Regions from separate parts of the Salinivibrio sp. IB282 genome, predicted to be linked through region 3. Evidence: riboswitches for the same ligand, from Rfam matches in the RefSeq annotation. Region 3 holds a riboswitch; each other region holds the start of a gene.
What was found. Region 3 has a riboswitch for thiamine pyrophosphate ahead of thiD (bifunctional hydroxymethylpyrimidine kinase/phosphomethylpyrimidine kinase). Riboswitches for the same ligand answer to the same signal wherever they lie in the genome.
Positions count from the first base shown of each region.

Region 1: it holds a riboswitch for thiamine pyrophosphate, as region 3 does, so the genes downstream of both, thiC (phosphomethylpyrimidine synthase ThiC) here and thiD (bifunctional hydroxymethylpyrimidine kinase/phosphomethylpyrimidine kinase) in region 3, are expected to answer to the same signal.
Region 2: it holds a riboswitch for thiamine pyrophosphate, as region 3 does, so the genes downstream of both, thiB (thiamine ABC transporter substrate binding subunit) here and thiD (bifunctional hydroxymethylpyrimidine kinase/phosphomethylpyrimidine kinase) in region 3, are expected to answer to the same signal.

Region 1 covers NZ_MUET01000031.1:369-5,496, reverse strand. Annotated here, with positions in the region: gene BZG14_RS08175 (thiazole synthase) at 1-20, opposite strand, end outside; gene thiS (sulfur carrier protein ThiS) at 23-220, opposite strand; gene BZG14_RS08165 (HesA/MoeB/ThiF family protein) at 204-971, opposite strand; gene thiE (thiamine phosphate synthase) at 955-1,623, opposite strand; gene thiC (phosphomethylpyrimidine synthase ThiC) at 1,620-3,596, opposite strand; TPP riboswitch at 3,690-3,789, opposite strand; gene crcB (fluoride efflux transporter CrcB) at 3,845-4,225, opposite strand; tRNA gene BZG14_RS08145 (tRNA-Trp) at 4,529-4,605, opposite strand; tRNA gene BZG14_RS08140 (tRNA-Asp) at 4,870-4,946, opposite strand.
Region 2 covers NZ_MUET01000025.1:20,530-29,339, forward strand. Annotated here, with positions in the region: gene leuC (3-isopropylmalate dehydratase large subunit) at 1-1,396, shown strand, start outside; gene leuD (3-isopropylmalate dehydratase small subunit) at 1,406-2,008, shown strand; gene BZG14_RS07360 (DUF547 domain-containing protein) at 2,156-2,947, shown strand; TPP riboswitch at 2,986-3,087, shown strand; gene thiB (thiamine ABC transporter substrate binding subunit) at 3,131-4,126, shown strand; gene thiP (thiamine/thiamine pyrophosphate ABC transporter permease) at 4,132-5,721, shown strand; gene thiQ (thiamine ABC transporter ATP-binding protein) at 5,715-6,437, shown strand; gene BZG14_RS07380 (GGDEF domain-containing protein) at 6,486-7,490, shown strand; gene BZG14_RS07385 (PhoH family protein) at 7,536-8,810, opposite strand, start outside.
Region 3 covers NZ_MUET01000008.1:34,308-39,002, reverse strand. Annotated here, with positions in the region: gene BZG14_RS03155 (putative bifunctional diguanylate cyclase/phosphodiesterase) at 1-1,780, shown strand, start outside; TPP riboswitch at 1,835-1,935, shown strand; gene thiD (bifunctional hydroxymethylpyrimidine kinase/phosphomethylpyrimidine kinase) at 1,998-2,849, shown strand; gene BZG14_RS03145 (potassium channel family protein) at 2,963-3,988, opposite strand; partial or broken gene BZG14_RS16065 (methyl-accepting chemotaxis protein) at 4,155-4,695, shown strand, end outside.

The DNA of each region.
Region 1 (5,128 bases), on a different contig from region 3:
GTATCCGCAATGGTTAACATAATTATCCTCCGGCAATCGCTTGAAAGACCGCCAAGCTATCGCCAGCGGCAAGTGACGTGGATGACCAAGCATCGCGCGCAATAATGGTCTGATTTAGCGCGACCGCGACTGATTCGGCCGGCACCTTCATCTCCTCAATCAATTGCGTGACGGTCGTGGCATTGACCTCTGTGGGTGCGTCATTAATGATTAACTGCATCACTTACCTCCCGCGTTGGCTGACAAACCGCACAGTGCGGATGAACAGGCAGCGAAAAGTGCTGCCATGTCATGGTTTGTCCATCCAGTCGTGACAAGCGATTGGTACCGACCGCCTGCCCTAATAATAATTTTATCCCTTCAAGCGCTTGCGCAGTGGCCATCATGCCGACCACAGGTCCCATTACCCCAGCTTCAGCGCAGCTTGTGGGTTCAGAGGGCGTCACGTCCGCAAAGGCGCACGCATAACATGCGCTATGCGGTTGATAAACCAATAACTGGCCTTGCCAGCCAATCGCGGCCGCGCTCACCAACGGCGTGCCAGCCTCTACACAGGCTTGGTTAACCGCATGGCGAGTGGCGAGATTATCACTGCAATCGAGAACCACATCCGCCATCGCCACTTCAAGCGCCAGACGTTCACCCTCGAGATAGGCATTGATGGCTCGGCACTGGCAATGTGGATTCAGCGCGACCAAGTTAGCGGCTAGCGCTGCGGCTTTATCGGTGCCGATTTGCGCCTCCCGATACGCCACCTGACGCGCCAAGTTAGATAGCTCAATGTGGTCCGAGTCAGCAATCGCTAACTGACCCACGCCAGCGCCTGCAAGATAGAGGCCCGCGGTGGTTCCAAGCCCACCGGCACCGACGATCAACACGCGCGCCTTGCTCAGTGCCTGCTGCCCGCACTCTCCAACTTCTGGCAGCATGATTTGCCGGCTATAACGCAGGTATTCACTGTCCGATAGCATCACGCCCTCCTTGTTGTCTTGATGGATTAAGACAGCGGTCAAATGCGTCAATGCGCGCCGCTAAATCAGGCGCTTGCGTCACGGCACGGACCACCGCAATGGCGTCCACGCCAGTGCGCCAAACGTCAGGGGCTCGGTTGAGATCAATACCGCCAATCGCCACCGTCGGGAAGCGGCAATCCACAGTCGCCACCTGCTGCGCTAACGCAGAAATGCCTTGCGGCGGCTCGGCGAGCTGTTTGGTGGTAGTGGGAAAAATATGGCCGATGGCAAGATAACTGGGCGAGAGCGCAATCGCTGCAGCGAGCTGCTCTGGACTGCGCGTCGATACGCCAAGGCGCACGCCTTGTCGTGCGAGCCGGTCAAGATCCGCCTCTTGTAAGTCTTGCTGTCCCAGATGAACGCCATAGGCGCCAGCCTCAAGCGCGAGCTGCCAGTGATCGTTGATAAACACCTGCGCATGGTGCGCGCGGCCCAACGCCACCGCACGCTGTACCCAATCCGCCAATTGAGGATGTCCCGGCTGCTTCACACGCAGTTGCACGGTTTTCACCCCCAAGCAAAGCAAGCGTTCGAGCAAATCCACGTCGTCTACCACCGGATATAATGGGCCTATACCTTCAGACATAGATGCAAACGGGGTCAGGCTCATGACTCCACCTTATCGCTGTCGCTTACCTCAGCGCCTTGTGGTGACGAATGATGAGATTTTTGCAGGTAGAGCTCACTGCCCTTTTCTCGGAATTCTTGCGATTTTTGTTGCATGCCTGCTAACGGGTCTTCCAGCATAGTGACATCAATCGCTTCGCCCGCGGCGGCATAGCCATTTTCTTTGGCATAATCTCGGACTTCTTGGCTGATTTTCATGGAGCAGAATTTTGGCCCACACATAGAGCAAAAGTGTGCGACCTTGCCCGACTCTTGAGGGAGCGTTTCGTCGTGATAGGCACGTGCCGTCACCGGATCTAAAGCAAGGTTGAACTGATCTTCCCAGCGGAATTCAAAGCGCGCTTTGGAAATGGCGTTATCTCGCACCTGCGCGCCCGGATGTCCTTTAGCTAAGTCGGCGGCGTGCGCGCACAACTTGTAGGTGATAAGCCCAGTTTTAACATCCTCTTTGTTGGGCAGACCCAGATGTTCTTTGGGCGTGACATAGCAAAGCATCGCACACCCAAACCAGCCAATCATCGCCGCACCAATCCCGGAGGTAATGTGGTCGTAACCCGGCGCGATATCGGTAGTCAGCGGGCCTAAGGTATAGAAAGGCGCTTCATGGCAATGGGTGAGCTGCTCGTCCATGTTCTCTTTGATCATATGCATGGGCACGTGGCCAGGGCCTTCAATCATCACCTGCACATCATATTCCCATGCCACCTTGGTGAGCTCGCCCAGGGTACGTAGCTCACTGAATTGCGCTTCGTCGTTCGCGTCAGCCACTGAGCCGGGACGCAACCCATCGCCTAGTGACAGCGATACATCATAGGCGGCACAAATTTCGCAGATTTCGCGAAAATGGGTATAGAGGAAGCTTTCTTGATGATGCGCCAAGCACCATTTGGCGATAATCGACCCACCACGCGAGACAATCCCAGTCACGCGATTGGCGGTCATGGGCACATAGTGCAAACGCACTCCAGCGTGAATGGTAAAGTAATCCACCCCTTGCTCGGCTTGCTCTATCAAGGTATCGCGCATCACTTCCCAAGTCAGGTCTTCGGCAATGCCGTTCACTTTCTCAAGCGCCTGATACATAGGCACAGTGCCAATCGGGACTGGGCTATTACGTAAAATCCACTCGCGGGTTTCGTGGATATTGCGTCCGGTCGATAAATCCATCACCGTATCCGCTCCCCAACGGGTCGCCCACACCAACTTTTCGGTTTCTTCTTCAATGGAGGAGCTCACCGCCGAGTTACCAATATTGGCATTCACTTTCACTAGAAAGTTACGCCCAATGATCATCGGCTCCGCTTCTGGGTGGTTAATGTTGGCCGGAATAATCGCACGCCCTTCAGCAACTTCTTGGCGCACAAATTCAGGAGTAATGTTTGAGGGTAAATGCGCGCCAAAGCTTTCCCCTGGGTGCTGGCGGTTTAGTTGCTCTTCACGATACTGCTGGCGACCCATATTTTCCCGGATCGCGATAAATTCCATCTCTGGGGTGATAATGCCTTGGCGTGCGTAATGCAGTTGAGTCACACACTGATTAGGTTTGGCGCGGCGGATAGATGGTAAGGCTTTAAAGCGAAGGTCATCCAAGGTTTCATCACTGAGGCGGGTCTGCGCATAATCTGAGCTCACTGCATCAAGAAACTCTGTATCGGCACGCTCATCAATCCAGGCTTTGCGCACTGGTGCTAAGCCTTGGTAAATATCGATAGCACTCTGTGGGTCGGTATAAGGCCCTGATGTGTCATAAACCCGAATGGATTCATTGGCCTCGTACTGCGGATTGTCTTTACTCCCACCCACAAAGGTCGGAGAAAGGTGGATTTCTCGCATCCCGACGCGAATATCGGGTCGCGATCCCTCGACATAGACTTTTTCCGAGTTGGGGTAGGTTTGCGCAGAGAGGGAATCGATAAAAGATTTGGCCTCAAGACGGGCCTGTTTACGGGTCGACATAGCATTACTCCGGTGTTCATTATGGGAATTAATGCTTGCCGGAAAACGCTGAATTGAGATGTGAGCAAACTGGCAGACGGGTTGCGTCTGTGATCTGATGCATCTCTTGTTCCCTTCGCTGGTCCTAACCAGATCAGGTTCAACGGATCCCACTTTATGTGGTCTCAGCCAATTGGCACTCCGACAAGTTCAACGCCAGTATAAGAAATCACCGCCGCAACAACAAGCGACGTACGCGATGTTTTCTATTACCCGGTAATACGTCCCAACAGCCAAGCCCCCATCGCTGCCGCTCCGAGGCATAAGGCGAGATTCAAACCAACATTTAGCAAGGCTTTCACCGTTTCCCCATGTTGGAACAGCATCAAGGTATCGACAGAGAACGTCGAGAAGGTGGTAAAAGCCCCTAAAAAGCCAATCGCAATCAGTTGACGCCAAGGCACTGGGGCAATCAGCTCTTGGCTCATCGCCGCTAAAAAGACCCCCATCGCTAATGAGCCCAGCACATTAACCATTAGGGTGCCGTACGGGAATCCTCGACCAAACACCGCGACGCTCCACTCTGAAACTAAAAAACGCGAAGACGCCCCTAATGCGCCGCCAAGCCCTACCCACAATATGCTTACCACTGGGTGCTCCTTTCGATTGGTAAAAAGTCATCATACCGCGACATGTGAACAAGAAACAGGAGGGAGAAAAAGGGAAGAGGGTCAGAGTTGCTAGAAGCTTAATGATTCACATACAAAAAAAGCACCGGCAATGTCGATGCTTTAATATTTGGCAGGGGTAGAGGGATTCGACCGGGCTGGCGTCCCAGCCCCCAACACGCCTTTTTTGTCGTTTGCATGTTCTCATCTATCTCTTATCGGATTACGAGAAGCTTGATGATTCACATACAAAAAAAGCACCGACAATGTCGATGCTTTGATGTTTGGCAGGGGTAGAGGGATTCGAACCCCCAACACGCGGATTTGGAATCCGCTGCTCTGCCAATTGGAGCTATACCCCTGTAGATAGGTGCCTATTGTAGCGATCCCGCGACAAATTACCACCACCAATTACTCTTCAGACGTTTAATCGCTTATTTATAAAGCAAATCGTCCCAACGACCCAATAACAAAAAACCCTACTAAATTTAGCAGGGTTTCTAAATAGTGGCGGAGGGCCGGGGTTGCGGGCAATGGGCAGGCCATCCTGCGGAACTCATTCGCCCGCAGGGCGAACCTGACCAACAACAAAAAACCCCAGCTTTTCAGCTAGGGCTTCTAAGTAGTGGCGGAGTGGACGGGACTCGAACCCGCGACCCCCGGCGTGACAGGCCGGTATTCTAACCAACTGAACTACCACTCCGCACCAATTCTGTCTCATCAAAGTCTTACGCATATCTGCTTTGATGCTTAAATTTTTGCTAACTAAAGCCTAACAATAAGCTCTAATTAGGTTATCTTGTTTGATGCGATGAGGATTTTGAATCGAGACGCGCAGTGTATGCCAATACATGAGCATCGCAGATATCAAAATCATCGAGCTAT
Region 2 (8,810 bases), on a different contig from region 3:
CGCCAAGACCTTGTATGAAAAAATCTATCAAGCCCATGTGGTCACCGAGCAGCCGGGCGAAGCGCCACTGCTGTATATCGATCGTCATTTGGTGCACGAAGTGACTTCCCCACAAGCCTTTGATGGCCTGCGGGAAAAAGGGCGTCCGGTGCGCCAAGTGAGCAAAACCTTCGCTACCATGGATCACAATGTCTCCACCGAAACCAAAGACATTCACGCGTCTGGAGAAATGGCGCGCATCCAAATGGAGACGCTAGCCAAAAACTGCGACGAATTTGGCGTCACCCTGTACGAACTAAATCACCCTTACCAAGGCATTGTCCATGTGATGGGCCCCGAGCTTGGCATTACCCTGCCCGGCACCACCATCGTCTGTGGTGATTCGCACACCGCGACGCATGGTGCCTTCGGCTCCCTCGCCTTTGGTATTGGCACCTCAGAAGTCGAACACGTACTCGCCACCCAAACGCTTAAGCAATCCCGCGCCCGCACGATGAAAATTGAAGTCTCGGGCAAAACTGCCCCCGGGATCACCGCCAAAGATATTGTTCTCGCGATTATTGGTAAAGTCGGCCACGCAGGCGGCACCGGACATGTGGTGGAATTTTGCGGGGACGCGATCACCGCCTTGTCGATGGAAGGACGTATGACGGTCTGCAACATGGCCATCGAATTAGGCGCCAAAGCTGGCCTTATCGCGCCGGACGACACCACCTTTGCCTATTTAAAAGACAAGAAATTTGCTCCTAAAGGCGAGCAATGGCAGCAAGCGGTCGCTTACTGGCAAACTTTGCACTCGGACGCCGATGCACAGTTTGATCGCGTGGTCACCCTCGATGGCAGTCAAATCCATCATCAAGTCACTTGGGGCACTAACCCCGGCCAAGTGGTCAGTGTGCATGATACCGTGCCCGCCCCTGAGACAATGACCGATCCGATAGAGCGCCACTCAGCAGAGCGCGCGCTAAAATACATGGGACTGGCACCGGGACAAGCCATCAACCAAATCAGCATTGATAAGGTCTTTATCGGCTCTTGCACCAACTCACGGATTGAGGACATGCGCGCGGCCGCCGCGGTCGCCAAAGGAAGACGCGTGGCAGATAGCGTCCATGCCATGGTGGTGCCTGGATCCGAGCAAGTGCGCGCCCAAGCAGAGCAAGAAGGGCTGGATGTGATTTTCCGCGAGGCGGGCTTTGAGTGGCGCTTACCCGGCTGCTCAATGTGTTTGGCGATGAACAACGATCGCTTGGGCCCCAAAGAGCGCTGCGCGTCCACCAGCAACCGTAACTTTGAAGGCCGCCAAGGCCGTGAAGGCCGCACCCACTTGGTCAGCCCGGCGATGGCCGCCGCCGCTGCTATCGCGGGTCATTTTGTCGACGTTAACCAATTATAAGGAGGCCTTATGTCAGGCATACACACTCACACCGGCATTGTTGCTCCATTGGATGCGGCGAACGTCGATACCGATGCGATCATTCCCAAACAGTTTTTGCAAAAAGTCACCCGTACTGGCTTTGGTCAGCACCTGTTTTACGATTGGCGCTTTTTAGACGATGCGGGCAAGCAACCGAACCCCGAGTTTGTGCTTAACCAAGCGCGCTACCAAGAGGCAAGCGTGCTACTCACCCGCGAGAATTTTGGCTGTGGCTCGTCACGCGAACATGCCCCCTGGGCGCTGGATGATTACGGCTTTAAAGTGATTATCGCCCCCAGTTTTGCCGATATTTTCTATGGCAACTGTATCAACAACCAAATGGTACCGGTGACCCTTGAAGAAGCCCAAATCGATGCTTTATTTGCGTATGTAGCCGAAAATGAAGGCGCGACGGTAACCCTGGATTTGCCCGCCCAAACCATTCGAGCCGGTGAGCACTGCTTTAGCTTCCAAATGGATGATTTTCGTCGTCATTGCCTGTTGGAAGGCTTAGATAGCATTGGCCTCACCCTACAGCACGATGCTGAGATCTCGCGCTTTGAGCAGCGCATCCCGGACTTTTTGTCATAAATCCCCGCTTTAGCCCACTTCACCAATAAGCGCGATCCTCGCCGCGCTTATTGGTCAAGCCCCACTTTTTTCCATTCACCATGAAACCAACAACGCATTTGCTTGGTCTAGTCTGAAAATAAGGCTTGCTGAAAATAAGGACGGGCAATGCAAAAACGTTTGATACTTCTATTCTGTATGGTTTTTCCGCTGTTTAGCCAAGCGGCCCCCAAAGCAGAGTATTGGGCGATGTGGGATGCCCATAACCCTGACAGCCAGGCAACCTTCACTCATCACACTTGGCAAGTATTGCTCGATAAGTATTTGCAGGCTCAAGGGCAGCAAACCTTATTTAACTATGCGGCGGTCACCGACGCTGACAAGAAAGCCCTCGATCATTATATCCGCATGCTCACCGCGCGCGACCCGCGCACCCTGACCAAAAACGAACAATACGCGTATTGGGTCAACCTTTACAATGCGGTCACCGTAAAACTGATTATCGCCGAGTACCCGGTCAGTTCCATCACCAAGCTCGGTGGATTATTTAGCTTTGGCCCATGGGATGATGAGGTGGTCACGGTGGCAGGTGAACCCCTTACCTTGAATGATATTGAGCACCGCATTCTACGCCCACTATGGCAAGATCCGCGTACCCACTATGCGGTTAACTGTGCCAGTTTGGGTTGTCCAAACCTGCAACCTAAGGCCTTCCAAGCAAACGCGCTTGAGGCACAGCTCGAACAAGCGGCCTATCGTTTTATTAATAGCGACAAAGGGGTAAGTCAGCAAGGCGATCAGTGGCAGCTTTCTTCTATCTATGAGTGGTTTGAGGCTGATTTTGGTGGCGATAAGCAAGGCGTGATCGCTCACATAAACCAGTATCGCGATATTCCATTGCCACAAGAGGCAACATTGGAATACGACTACAACTGGGACCTTAACCAACTCGCTGACTAAAAGGCTTGGTTAACTCTAAGCCAATCAGTACAATGGCTTGGTACTCATTGGGGAGCCTCATGGCTGAGATTGCGCACTGCGCTAGACCCATCGAACCTGATCCAGCTAACACTGGCGTAGGGATTGAGACTTGATGTTGCCATCAACTTGCCTCAACACCCACGCCCAACTTAGGAGCGTGCTGTGAAAGTTTTTACCTCTGTTCTCACTCTGATTTCTCTGTCGCTGTTATCACTCAGTGCCCGCGCCGTGGACCCACTCACCGTGTATACCTATGACTCCTTTATCGCCGAATGGGGCGCAGGGCCCAAAATCAAAGCCGAATTTGAAAAACAGTGCGATTGCCAACTGGAATTCGTGTCTCTCGATGATGGCGCCGCTTTGCTCAATCGCCTACGCATTGAAGGGGAAACCACCCAAGCCGATATCGTACTCGGGATGGATACCAATTTAATGAAAGAAGCAGAGCGCAGCGGCATTGTCGCTGAGCATGCGGTCAATACTGAGCGCCTGCAAGTGCCTGGCGGGTGGGACAACAACTACTTTATCCCTTACGATTACGGCTATTTTGCCTTTGTGTATGACACTACCCGCTTGCTCGATCCGCCCAAAAGCCTCAAAGCCTTGATTGAAGAGCGCGACGATATCAGTGTGATTTACCAAGATCCGCGCGTCTCAACCGTCGGCCAAGGCTTAATGCTCTGGATCCAAAAAGTGTATGGCGATGATAACCAACAAGCATGGCGCGAACTGGCTGACAACACCATTACCGTGACCAAAGGCTGGACCGAGGCGTACAACATGTTCCTTAACAAAGAAGCCGACATGGTGCTTTCTTACACCACTTCACCGGCCTATCACCGGGTTGCCGATGAGGACGACCGCTTTGCCGCTGCCATGTTTGAAGAAGGCCACTACATGCAAATCGAAGTGGTGGCAAAATCAGCCTACACGGATCAACCGGAACGTGCAGACGCGTTTTTACAATTTATGCTCAGTGATGCAGCTCAGTCTGTGCTCCCAACCACGCAGTGGATGTATCCGGTAACCGATGTCAACCTGCCTGATGCCTTCTACACCTTAGACAAGCCGGAGGAAAGCCTGCTATATCAGCCTGATGAAGTGATGGGCAATCGCCAGCAATGGGTGCGTGACTGGCAAACCGCGCTGGTTGAATAGCCAAGATGCTCAACCCTTCTCGAACCTGGCCGGGCAGTATGGCGGCCAGCTTAGTCGTGGTTTTGATTGGCAGCGCACTCTGGGCGCTGTTCTCTCACAGCCACGACCTAGTGCTCACCGCGTTGTGGCAAGATACCTACCTGCGCCATGTCACCTACTTTAGCTTTAAGCAGGCGACCTTATCTGTGATGCTCAGCGTTGGGCTTGCGATACCCGTCGCCCACGCCCTGTATCGCCGGCAGTTTCCAGCCAAGGCATGGCTGCTTAAGCTATTTGCCATGACCTTGGTGCTACCGGTATTGGTGGGGGTATTTGGACTGGTTGCCATCTATGGCCGCAGCGGCTGGATTGCGCAAGCCTTCGCGCACTTTGATGCGACGATGCCGTTTTCTATTTATGGTTTAAGTGGCATTTTGCTCGCGCATGTGTTTTTTAATCTGCCATTTTCCGCCCAACTCATGGTGCAAGCGTTAGAGGGGATCCCCGCTGATCAACGTCGTCTTGCTACCCAGCTAGGGCTGAAAGGCTGGCAGCGCTTTAAGCATTTAGAATGGCCGTATTTACGCCAAAGCTTGCCTCATATCGTCGGGCTGGTGTTTATGTTGTGCTTTACCAGCTTCGCCACCGTGATGGCACTGGGCGGTGGGCCGAAAGCCACCACAATAGAGCTGGCCATTTACCAAGCCATTCATTTTGATTTCGATTTACAAACGGGTGCTGTCCTTGCGCTTTGGCAAATGCTGTTATGTGGCGCCATCGCATTTACCGTGCAAACTTTGACGCGCCCGCTGCCGAGTACGCCCAGTGAAGTGCTGCCTCTTCCCGCCTCTTTGGATAGCCGAGCCGCCAAATGCTGGGACAGTTTATGGATTGGCCTCGTTTTGCTACTGGTGTTACCGCCACTGGGCGTGGTGATTGCACGTGGGCTCAACCCCAGCGCATTAGCAGTACTCGGCGATGGCGCACTGTGGCAGGCGACACTGCACTCCCTCGCCATTGCCTCAGGGGCAACCAGCTTTGCCTTTGTGCTTGCAGCCGCAGTGATCCTCGCTAGCCGCCACTGGCGCTTACACGGACGCAAAAAACAGGCGGATGGGATAGAAACGCTAGGAGCCATTATCCTGGTGGTCCCGAGCATCGTGCTCAGCACCGGGCTTTTTTTGCTGTTTCGCCAGTTTAGCGACGTATTCAGTTTAGCGCTGTGGCTAGTGATGGCGGTGAACGCCCTGATGGCGCTGCCTTATCTCATAAAAGTATTAAGTGCCCCCGCGTTTCAGGTTGCCCAGTCTTACCATAATCTGTGCGCCACCTTAGGCGTAAGAGGCATCACGCGTTTACGTCTGATCGAATGGGACTGTTTACGTGCACCGATTGCACGCGGTGTCGCGGTGAGTTTTGTGTTATCGATGGGTGATCTCAGTGCGATAGCCCTATTTGGCAGCCAAAACTTTCAAACCCTGCCCCTGTATTTATTTCGCTTAATGGGCAGTTACCAAATGGAAGCCGGTGCTGCTGCAGCGATGCTGTTACTGCTCACCAGCTTGGGATGTTATGCCCTGCTTACGCGCCTTATCCAATGGAGACACGCATGTTAACGCTTTCCAATGTCCATTACCGTTACCAGCAAGATTGGATGATCTTTGATGCCAAGATAGCGCCGGGGGAGATTGTGGCTGTGCTCGGCCCAAGCGGGGCGGGAAAGAGCACATTGTTATCCTTGATTGCCGGGCTGATCGCGCCAGATAGTGGCGAGATCACCATTGATGGCAAGCCCGTCACCACGACGCCCGCCCACCAGCGACCATTGTCTATCTTGTTTCAAGAGCACAACGTCTTTACTCACTTGTCGGTATTCGACAATATGGCCATTGGCTTGTCGCCATCACTGAAACTCACCGCTTCCCAGCGTGACAGCATTCACCAGGCGGCCCACGCCGTGGGTTTAAATGACTATCTGCCACGTCTGCCCGGTCAACTATCAGGTGGCCAACGCCAACGCATCGCCTTGGGTAGAAGCATCGCACGTAACCAGCCTTTATTGCTGCTCGATGAGCCCTTTTCAGCGCTCGACCCTGCGCTAAAAAAGGATATGCTGGCATTGGTCAAGCGTACCGCCCAAGCACAAGGCACGACGGTGGTAATGGTCACTCACCATCCCGAAGATGCCCAAGCCATTGCCTCTCAGTTTCTTTATCTCGATGAGGGACAAGTTCGTCTTCATCGTCCAATTGAAGCGCTCAATCATCCGCCAGAAATGATGCAAGGTTACATGGGCACCGCTGACGATTCGTTTTGGGTGGCATCCCCCTGATAGGCTTCTATACTAAGGAAAACACGGTAGATTCCAAGGAGGCGTCCTGTGGCCGCCAGCAGTATCCAGATTCTCGACTCGATCGTCGACTTTACCGCTAAAACGGAAGTCGACGCGATTACTAAGAGCTTGCTGACCTCGATTACCGAGCTTACTCCGGTTGGCGAAGTCGTACTGCTTGATTACTGCGATGATATGCAGCCTGCCTTTACCGTACTCGGCACCAACGACAACAGTGCGTTTCAGCAAGAGAATATCCATCAAATTGACGCACTTTTGGCAGAGTGCCTTGCGTCCCAAGCGGTTATTCAACACCACACTCATGATCATGTATTGATTGCCGTTCCCATCTATTATGAGAAAGAAGATGGGGTCAGCAGTATTTTGTGCGGCCGCGCCAAAAGCCTTAGCCAAGATCAACGTGCTTTGGTGGCCGGACTCACGCGCATTTATGAGAACTACCAGCAGATTATTATGGCGAGCGAACGTGACAGCTTTACCAGCTTATTTAATCGTAAAGTCTTATCTAAAAAGCTGGATCTGATATGTGATCGCTTAGCGCAAAGCGAGGCGACGCCAAACAGTGACGCTGACAGCGCTCTCTCACCTTGGGTGTGCATTTTCGATGTCGACCACTTTAAGCAGGTCAATGACAATTTTGGTCATGTGTTTGGTGACGAGGTCATCTTGTTACTGGCTTCACTAATGCGCCAGAGCTTCTCTTCACAAGACTCCTTGTTCCGGTATGGCGGCGATGAATTTGTAGTGCTATTTCAGCCCTGCTCGCGGGCCATGGCCGAACAAAAGGCCAATGCCTTTATTGCCAATGTCAACGCGCGAGACTTTGGTGCCGCCCAAACCGTGACCATTTCCATGGGCGCGACACGGATTGAACATGGACAGCTGAGCACCAGCGTCATCTTAGGCTATGCCGATCAGGCGCTTTATCACGCCAAACAAAATGGCCGTAACCAGGTCGCTTTTTATGATGATTTACTGCAGTCTGGGGTGGTCAAAACCTTTGTCGCCGAGGACGATGTTGAATTGTTTTAGGCAATGGATGAAGGTGGCGGCCTGATAACCGCCACCTGATATCAGCTATAAATTCTCTTCGGCAAACTCCGCCAAGCGACTGCGCACCACGCCATTGAGGTACACACACGCACTGCCTTCAAAGTTTTTAAACCGCTCAACAATATAGGTCAGCCCAGATGTCACTGGGGTCAAATACGAAGAATCGATTTGCGCCAAGTTCCCCGAGCACACCAACTTGGTCCCCTCCCCACACCGAGTAATAATGGTTTTAAGCTGAGAGGCGGTGAGGTTTTGGCACTCATCCAAAATCACGAACGCGTTTTGAATCGAGCGGCCACGCATAAAGTTAATCGATTTAAACTGCAGATTCGCTTTCTCCATGATGTAACGCATCGAGCCATCGGTGCACTCATCGTGCATGTGCAAGGCTTCTAGCGTATCGGTCACGGCTCCTAGCCAAGGCAACATTTTCTCTTCTTCGGAGCCCGGCAAAAAGCCAATTGACTCGCCAATATCTGGGGTATTGCGGGTTACGATGATTTTATCGTACATCCCTTTTTCTACCACCTGCTCAAGCGCGGCGGCCATCGCCAGAATGGTTTTACCACAGCCTGCCGGACCGGTGAGGATCGCCAAGTCGATACTCGGATCGAGCAACGCATCCATCGCCATCCCTTGGTAGATATTTTTCGGTTTCACATCCCACGCAGCGCGATGCATCAATCGCTCTCGGCTCAGATCTTTAATCACCGCTTTATCGCCATCAATGGCTTGCACACGCGCGGCAAAATCGTCACTGTCATCTAACAGGTATTGGTTAACAAACGGCGTATCGAGGAGCTCTGACGGCAACGTATGTAGGGTCTCTGTGCCATAGGCTTGACTATTACATTCTCCCACTTTATCCCAAAAGCTGCCTGCAAATTGATGGAAACCTTTGGTTAGCAATCGCACATCATCAATCAGCTGATCGGTGCGGTAGTCCTCCACATACATCACCCCCGCCCCTTTGGCGCGCAGGCGCATATTGATGTCTTTGGTCACCAATACCACTTTGCGGGGTGAGCGCTTAGTTTGCAGGTACAACACCGCATTGAGTATGCGGTTATCACCCGCTTTATCGGCAAAGGCATGGACGGTTTCTTTGATCTCAAAATCAGCGAGGATCGACACCGTCCCTGTCGCATCGCCTTTGCCAACGGCAATGCCCTCGCCAATTTCGTCAGGAGTGGCCTCTTTAAAAATATCTTCCAGCGCACGGATCGCCACACGCGCATCCCGTGAAACATCGCGTTTGCTATCTTTAATCCGGTCAAGTTCTTCGAGGACAGTCATGGG
Region 3 (4,695 bases):
GTCACAAGCACATATACTGATCATTGATGATCGACCGGAAAACATTCACTTACTGTCTACCATGCTCAAGCAAGCCGGTTATCAACAGCTGAATGGGCTCACCGATCCTCGCCTTGTCACCGATGCTCTCTCCCCCGTTCCCGACCTGATTTTACTCGATATGCGGATGCCGCAGCGCTCTGGCTTACTGGTGCTGGATGATCTTAATGACGCTTTAGATGAGCATTGCCCGCCCGTGATGGTACTCACCGCAGATAATGACCTGAATTTGCGTAACCAAGCGTTATGCCGTGGCGCGATTGATTACATCAGCAAACCCTTTGATCACGATGAGGTGTTGCAACGGATTCAAAACCTTTTGCATCTGCAATTGAAAACCCGTAAAGAGCGCGATCAAGCGGCACGGCTGCAAATGCTGGTTAACAAACAAACGGCGGCTTTACGCGCGCTGTCTTTGACCCATCCGTTAACCGGGCTACCAAATCGTCGCGCATTATTAGATGCCGCTGAGCGCCAGCTGAGCAAAGGGCCGGTGACTGTGATGATGATTGCCTTAGATGGCATGGAAGCGGTGACCAAACACCAAGGCCATTTAATGACAGAGGCACTATACAAACAAGTGGCCAATCTGCTAGCCAATAGTACAGTGGCGCGCCCACATCGCATTGGCGTTTGGGATAGCACACGACTGGTGATGCTGATTGAAGAACACGATAACCATGCCGTAGAAAAAGCCGCGCGCATCAATCGGTTGATCAGCGGACACCACACGCTCGATGGGCGTTTAATGTTTTTACGTTGCCACATTGGTATCAGCCGCACGGAGCATGAGACACAAGATGTGGCGCAACTGTTTCGTCAAGCCATTTTAGCGATTCCGACGGATGACCAACTTATCGGCGAATATCAGCCTGAGCTTGATAGCCAAGCTCAGCGCGCGCATTTGATTCGCACCGAATTAGGGCCAGCACTGCAAAGCGGACAATTATCACTGGTGTATCAACCCAAATGGCGATTAGACGGCGGTTTGATGATAGGCGCGGAAGCGCTGTTGCGTTGGCAGCATCCGACCCTTGGGGCCATCAGTCCGGCGGAATTTATCCCCATCGCCGAACGCAGCGCAGATATGATCCAACTGGGCGACCACGTACTGGTGATGGCCTTAGCCGCGGTTGAATGTTGGCGAAAAAATAAACTGATCAACGATAGCTTCCACCTGTCAGTCAATGTTTCTGCCCAGCAGTTTCGCCCCGGCTTTGCTGACAGCGTCTTAGCTCGGTGCCAGGCAGTTGATGTCCCTTTGCATCTGATTCAATTAGAGGTCACAGAATCAGCACTGATCCAGCACATGTCGGTGGCACTGAAAGAGCTACAACAATTGCGAGATGCAGGCATGCATATTGCCCTCGATGACTTTGGCACCGGCTATAGCTCACTCAGTTACCTTAAACAGTTACCGGTCGATTGGGTCAAACTTGATCGCAGCTTTATCCACGACTTGGCTACCAACGCCAGTGATAAGCACTTGGTGGGTAGCGTGATTGATTTAGCCCATGGTTTTGGTCATGGTGTGGTCGCCGAGGGCGTCGAAAAAGAGGACCAGCAGTATGTGCTACAAACCATTGGCTGCGACCAAGTGCAGGGCTTTTTATACGCACGGCCGCTAATTCAAGAAGGATTTGAACAACTGCTTAAAACCGCCAACCAAGGCAACGCGACCATTAATAGCAACGCGACGATCAATAGCAACGCAACCAGCAATAATAATGAGATGGCCTAAACGCGCAATTAGCACCCTCAACCTTGCGCTTTATCCGTAAGGTTTATATTCTGACCGTGTTAGTCGGGGAGCAAGCAATTGCTGAGACTGCGAAAGCAGGACCCGTAGAACCTGATCCAGTTAGCACTGGCGGAGGGAACTGACGTGCTCAGCACACAAGGTCGCGCCATCGTGCGTGGTTTTGTCTCCTTCCGCCCCTCATGATTAAGGGGCCAATATGAACCTATCTCCACCTGTAATTCTTACCATCGCCGGCTCAGACAGCGGTGGCGGTGCCGGCATTCAAGCCGATATTAAAGCGATTTCAGCTACCGGCGGTTATGCGTGCTCGGTGATCACCGCATTAACCGCGCAAAACACCTGTGGCGTTGAGGCCGTCTCGGCGGTTGATCCTGGTTTTGTCCGCGCCCAATTGGATGCGGTGTTGTACGATATGCCAGTACGTGCCGTGAAAATCGGCATGCTCGCCAACCAAGCGATTATTCGCGAAGTAGCCGCTGTGCTCGCGCGCTCCCCGCACTTACCGGTCGTGCTCGATCCGGTCATGATCGCCACCAGCGGCGATCCGTTATTAGATGATGACGCCATGGATGCACTGATCAATACATTGATCCCGCGCGCGACCATTTTAACCCCCAACTTGCCAGAAGCCGCACGTTTAACTGGGTGTCCTGTTCCGACAACCACCGAGGAGATGTACGCCTTAGTGCCGGCACTGCGCAAGCTCGGATGTCCGTACGTGATGCTCAAAGGTGGCCATTTACATCACGTTCCTGAAAGCGTGGATGTATGGATTAGCCGAGATACGTGCCAAACCCTGAGTGCACGTCGCGTTGAAACGCCTAACACCCATGGCACAGGCTGTTCACTGTCTGCCGCAATCGCCTCGTTTTACGCCCAAGGGATGACACCTATCGAGGCCGGGCGAGCGGCTAAGCGTTATCTCACCGACGCCTTAGCGCATAGCCAGCAGTTAAAGGTGGGAAGAGGCGCGGGGCCTGTACATCATTTTTACGCTTACCCCGTTGAGGCGCGTCAACCCGATGTAAAAGAAGCCTCGGTCGAATAGACGGTTTTTCACCAATAGGGCATCTAAAGCGAGTCCGCCGCTCCTAAGGTGAAGCGGCGGACTGTTCGGGAAAGGCTAACAGCCAGCGTCGCGTGTGATGAATGGTACCCGAATCATGCCGCTGACCAATGCGGTAAACGCTCGGCTGCAATATAGAATACGCGATCGCCGGGGGCGACGTCTGTTGCAAGGTTGGGGTTAAGGGTAATGCCTTCACCTTTATCGAGACCAATTAATGTCGCATCGTATTCGTGCTTTAATTGGTTGAACAGGGTGCCCACATCCGTGGCGCTCGCATCGGTGGGGTAACGCGCGCAATACTGCGTCATCCCTTGTGACGTGCTTAAAAGCTCATGATGCAACTGACTTGAACCGGGATCTACCGCCGCTTTTGCCAGCATTTCCACGGAAACAGACGGTACACACTCGGCGTGTGGATAGTGTTGTTTGAGTATTTGGCTGAGTGCATCATCTTGAAAGTAGGCGAGCAGATGCGCTGAGGGGTTTTTGTGTGCGCAAAACAAGGCCGCTGACAGGGTAATATCGTCTTCAGGGTTATCGATAATAATGCTCGCGGCACTATCAATCCCCGCACGGGCAATGCCCTCGGCGTCGGTAAAGCTGGTGACGCGCACAAATTCCACCTCGCCAGGGAGCGGGTTTTCCATTTCGGGACGCACACAAAGCACAATAGGACGATCGCCATGCACACCGCTTTGCAGTAGGCGAATAAGCTGGATAGTGCGTTGACCATTCCACCCTAACACCAAAATATGATTTTTCACTGTAAGACTCCGTTTTCCTTGTAATCCACGTCGCCAATAATCGACCAACGCACTGGTTACATGCCCAATCACCACCGCAAATAACCCCAGCCCGCCGGGAATAATCCAAAAGGCGGTAATCCACTGTCCTGCTTCTGTCGCTGGCGAATAGTCGCCATAGCCAACGGTGGACGCGGTGACCATTAAGTAATAAATATAGCGACCGAGTGACTGGGTCATCTCGGTTTCGCCCGCCCAGTACAAAAGCAGCCAGCCGATGATGCCGTAAGCAAGGACCACCAAGCCCAAAATACGCCCATTTAAATGGGCGAAGTGACTGATAATCCAACGTTTAAAAAGCAACCAAAAGGTCATAATGTTTCGCTCATTCGCCGCAGAGACGTCAGTATGGCGGGAATTATTATCGGTTTACAGTGTAAATCAAATGATTGGCGTAAAATGGATCACATTTCGCTCCGTTTATCATACAAAACCAATATTAAGCGTTAAAATATTATAAAAAGCTTAATTAGGAGTCAGCGTGTTTATATCCCGTCGTCAACTTGAACAAGAACAGCAAAAACAAGTCGCTCTACAGCAAAAAATTGAGCAGATTAATCATACCATCGACGCGCTGAATACAGAGAAAGGCGCATTGCAGGCAGAGCTGGATACCGTCGCGAAAAAACGCCAAACCGGCAAAGCGATCGACGCCAACTTATGCCACTTTGGTGATTCGATTAACGCCACCCAATCCTCTCTGGCTACCCTGGCGGACACCATTAACGGTGAAAAAGAGCGTGTGACCGAAGTGAGCCACCAAGCGGCATCATGCGCCGAGCAAGTCAATGACCTTGCGCGCCATGTGCAGTCGTTATCTTCGCAATGTCAGCAATCGTCGGAAGCGATTCGCTCGCTCGATCAACATGCCCAAGAGGTGAGTGGCATTGTCAATTTGATTCGTGATGTCGCCGATCAAACCAACCTGCTGGCGTTAAACGCAGCCATTGAAGCGGCACGCGCCGGTGAGCAGGGCCGAGGGTTTGCGGTGGTCGCTGATGAAGTACGCAACCTTGCCGAGC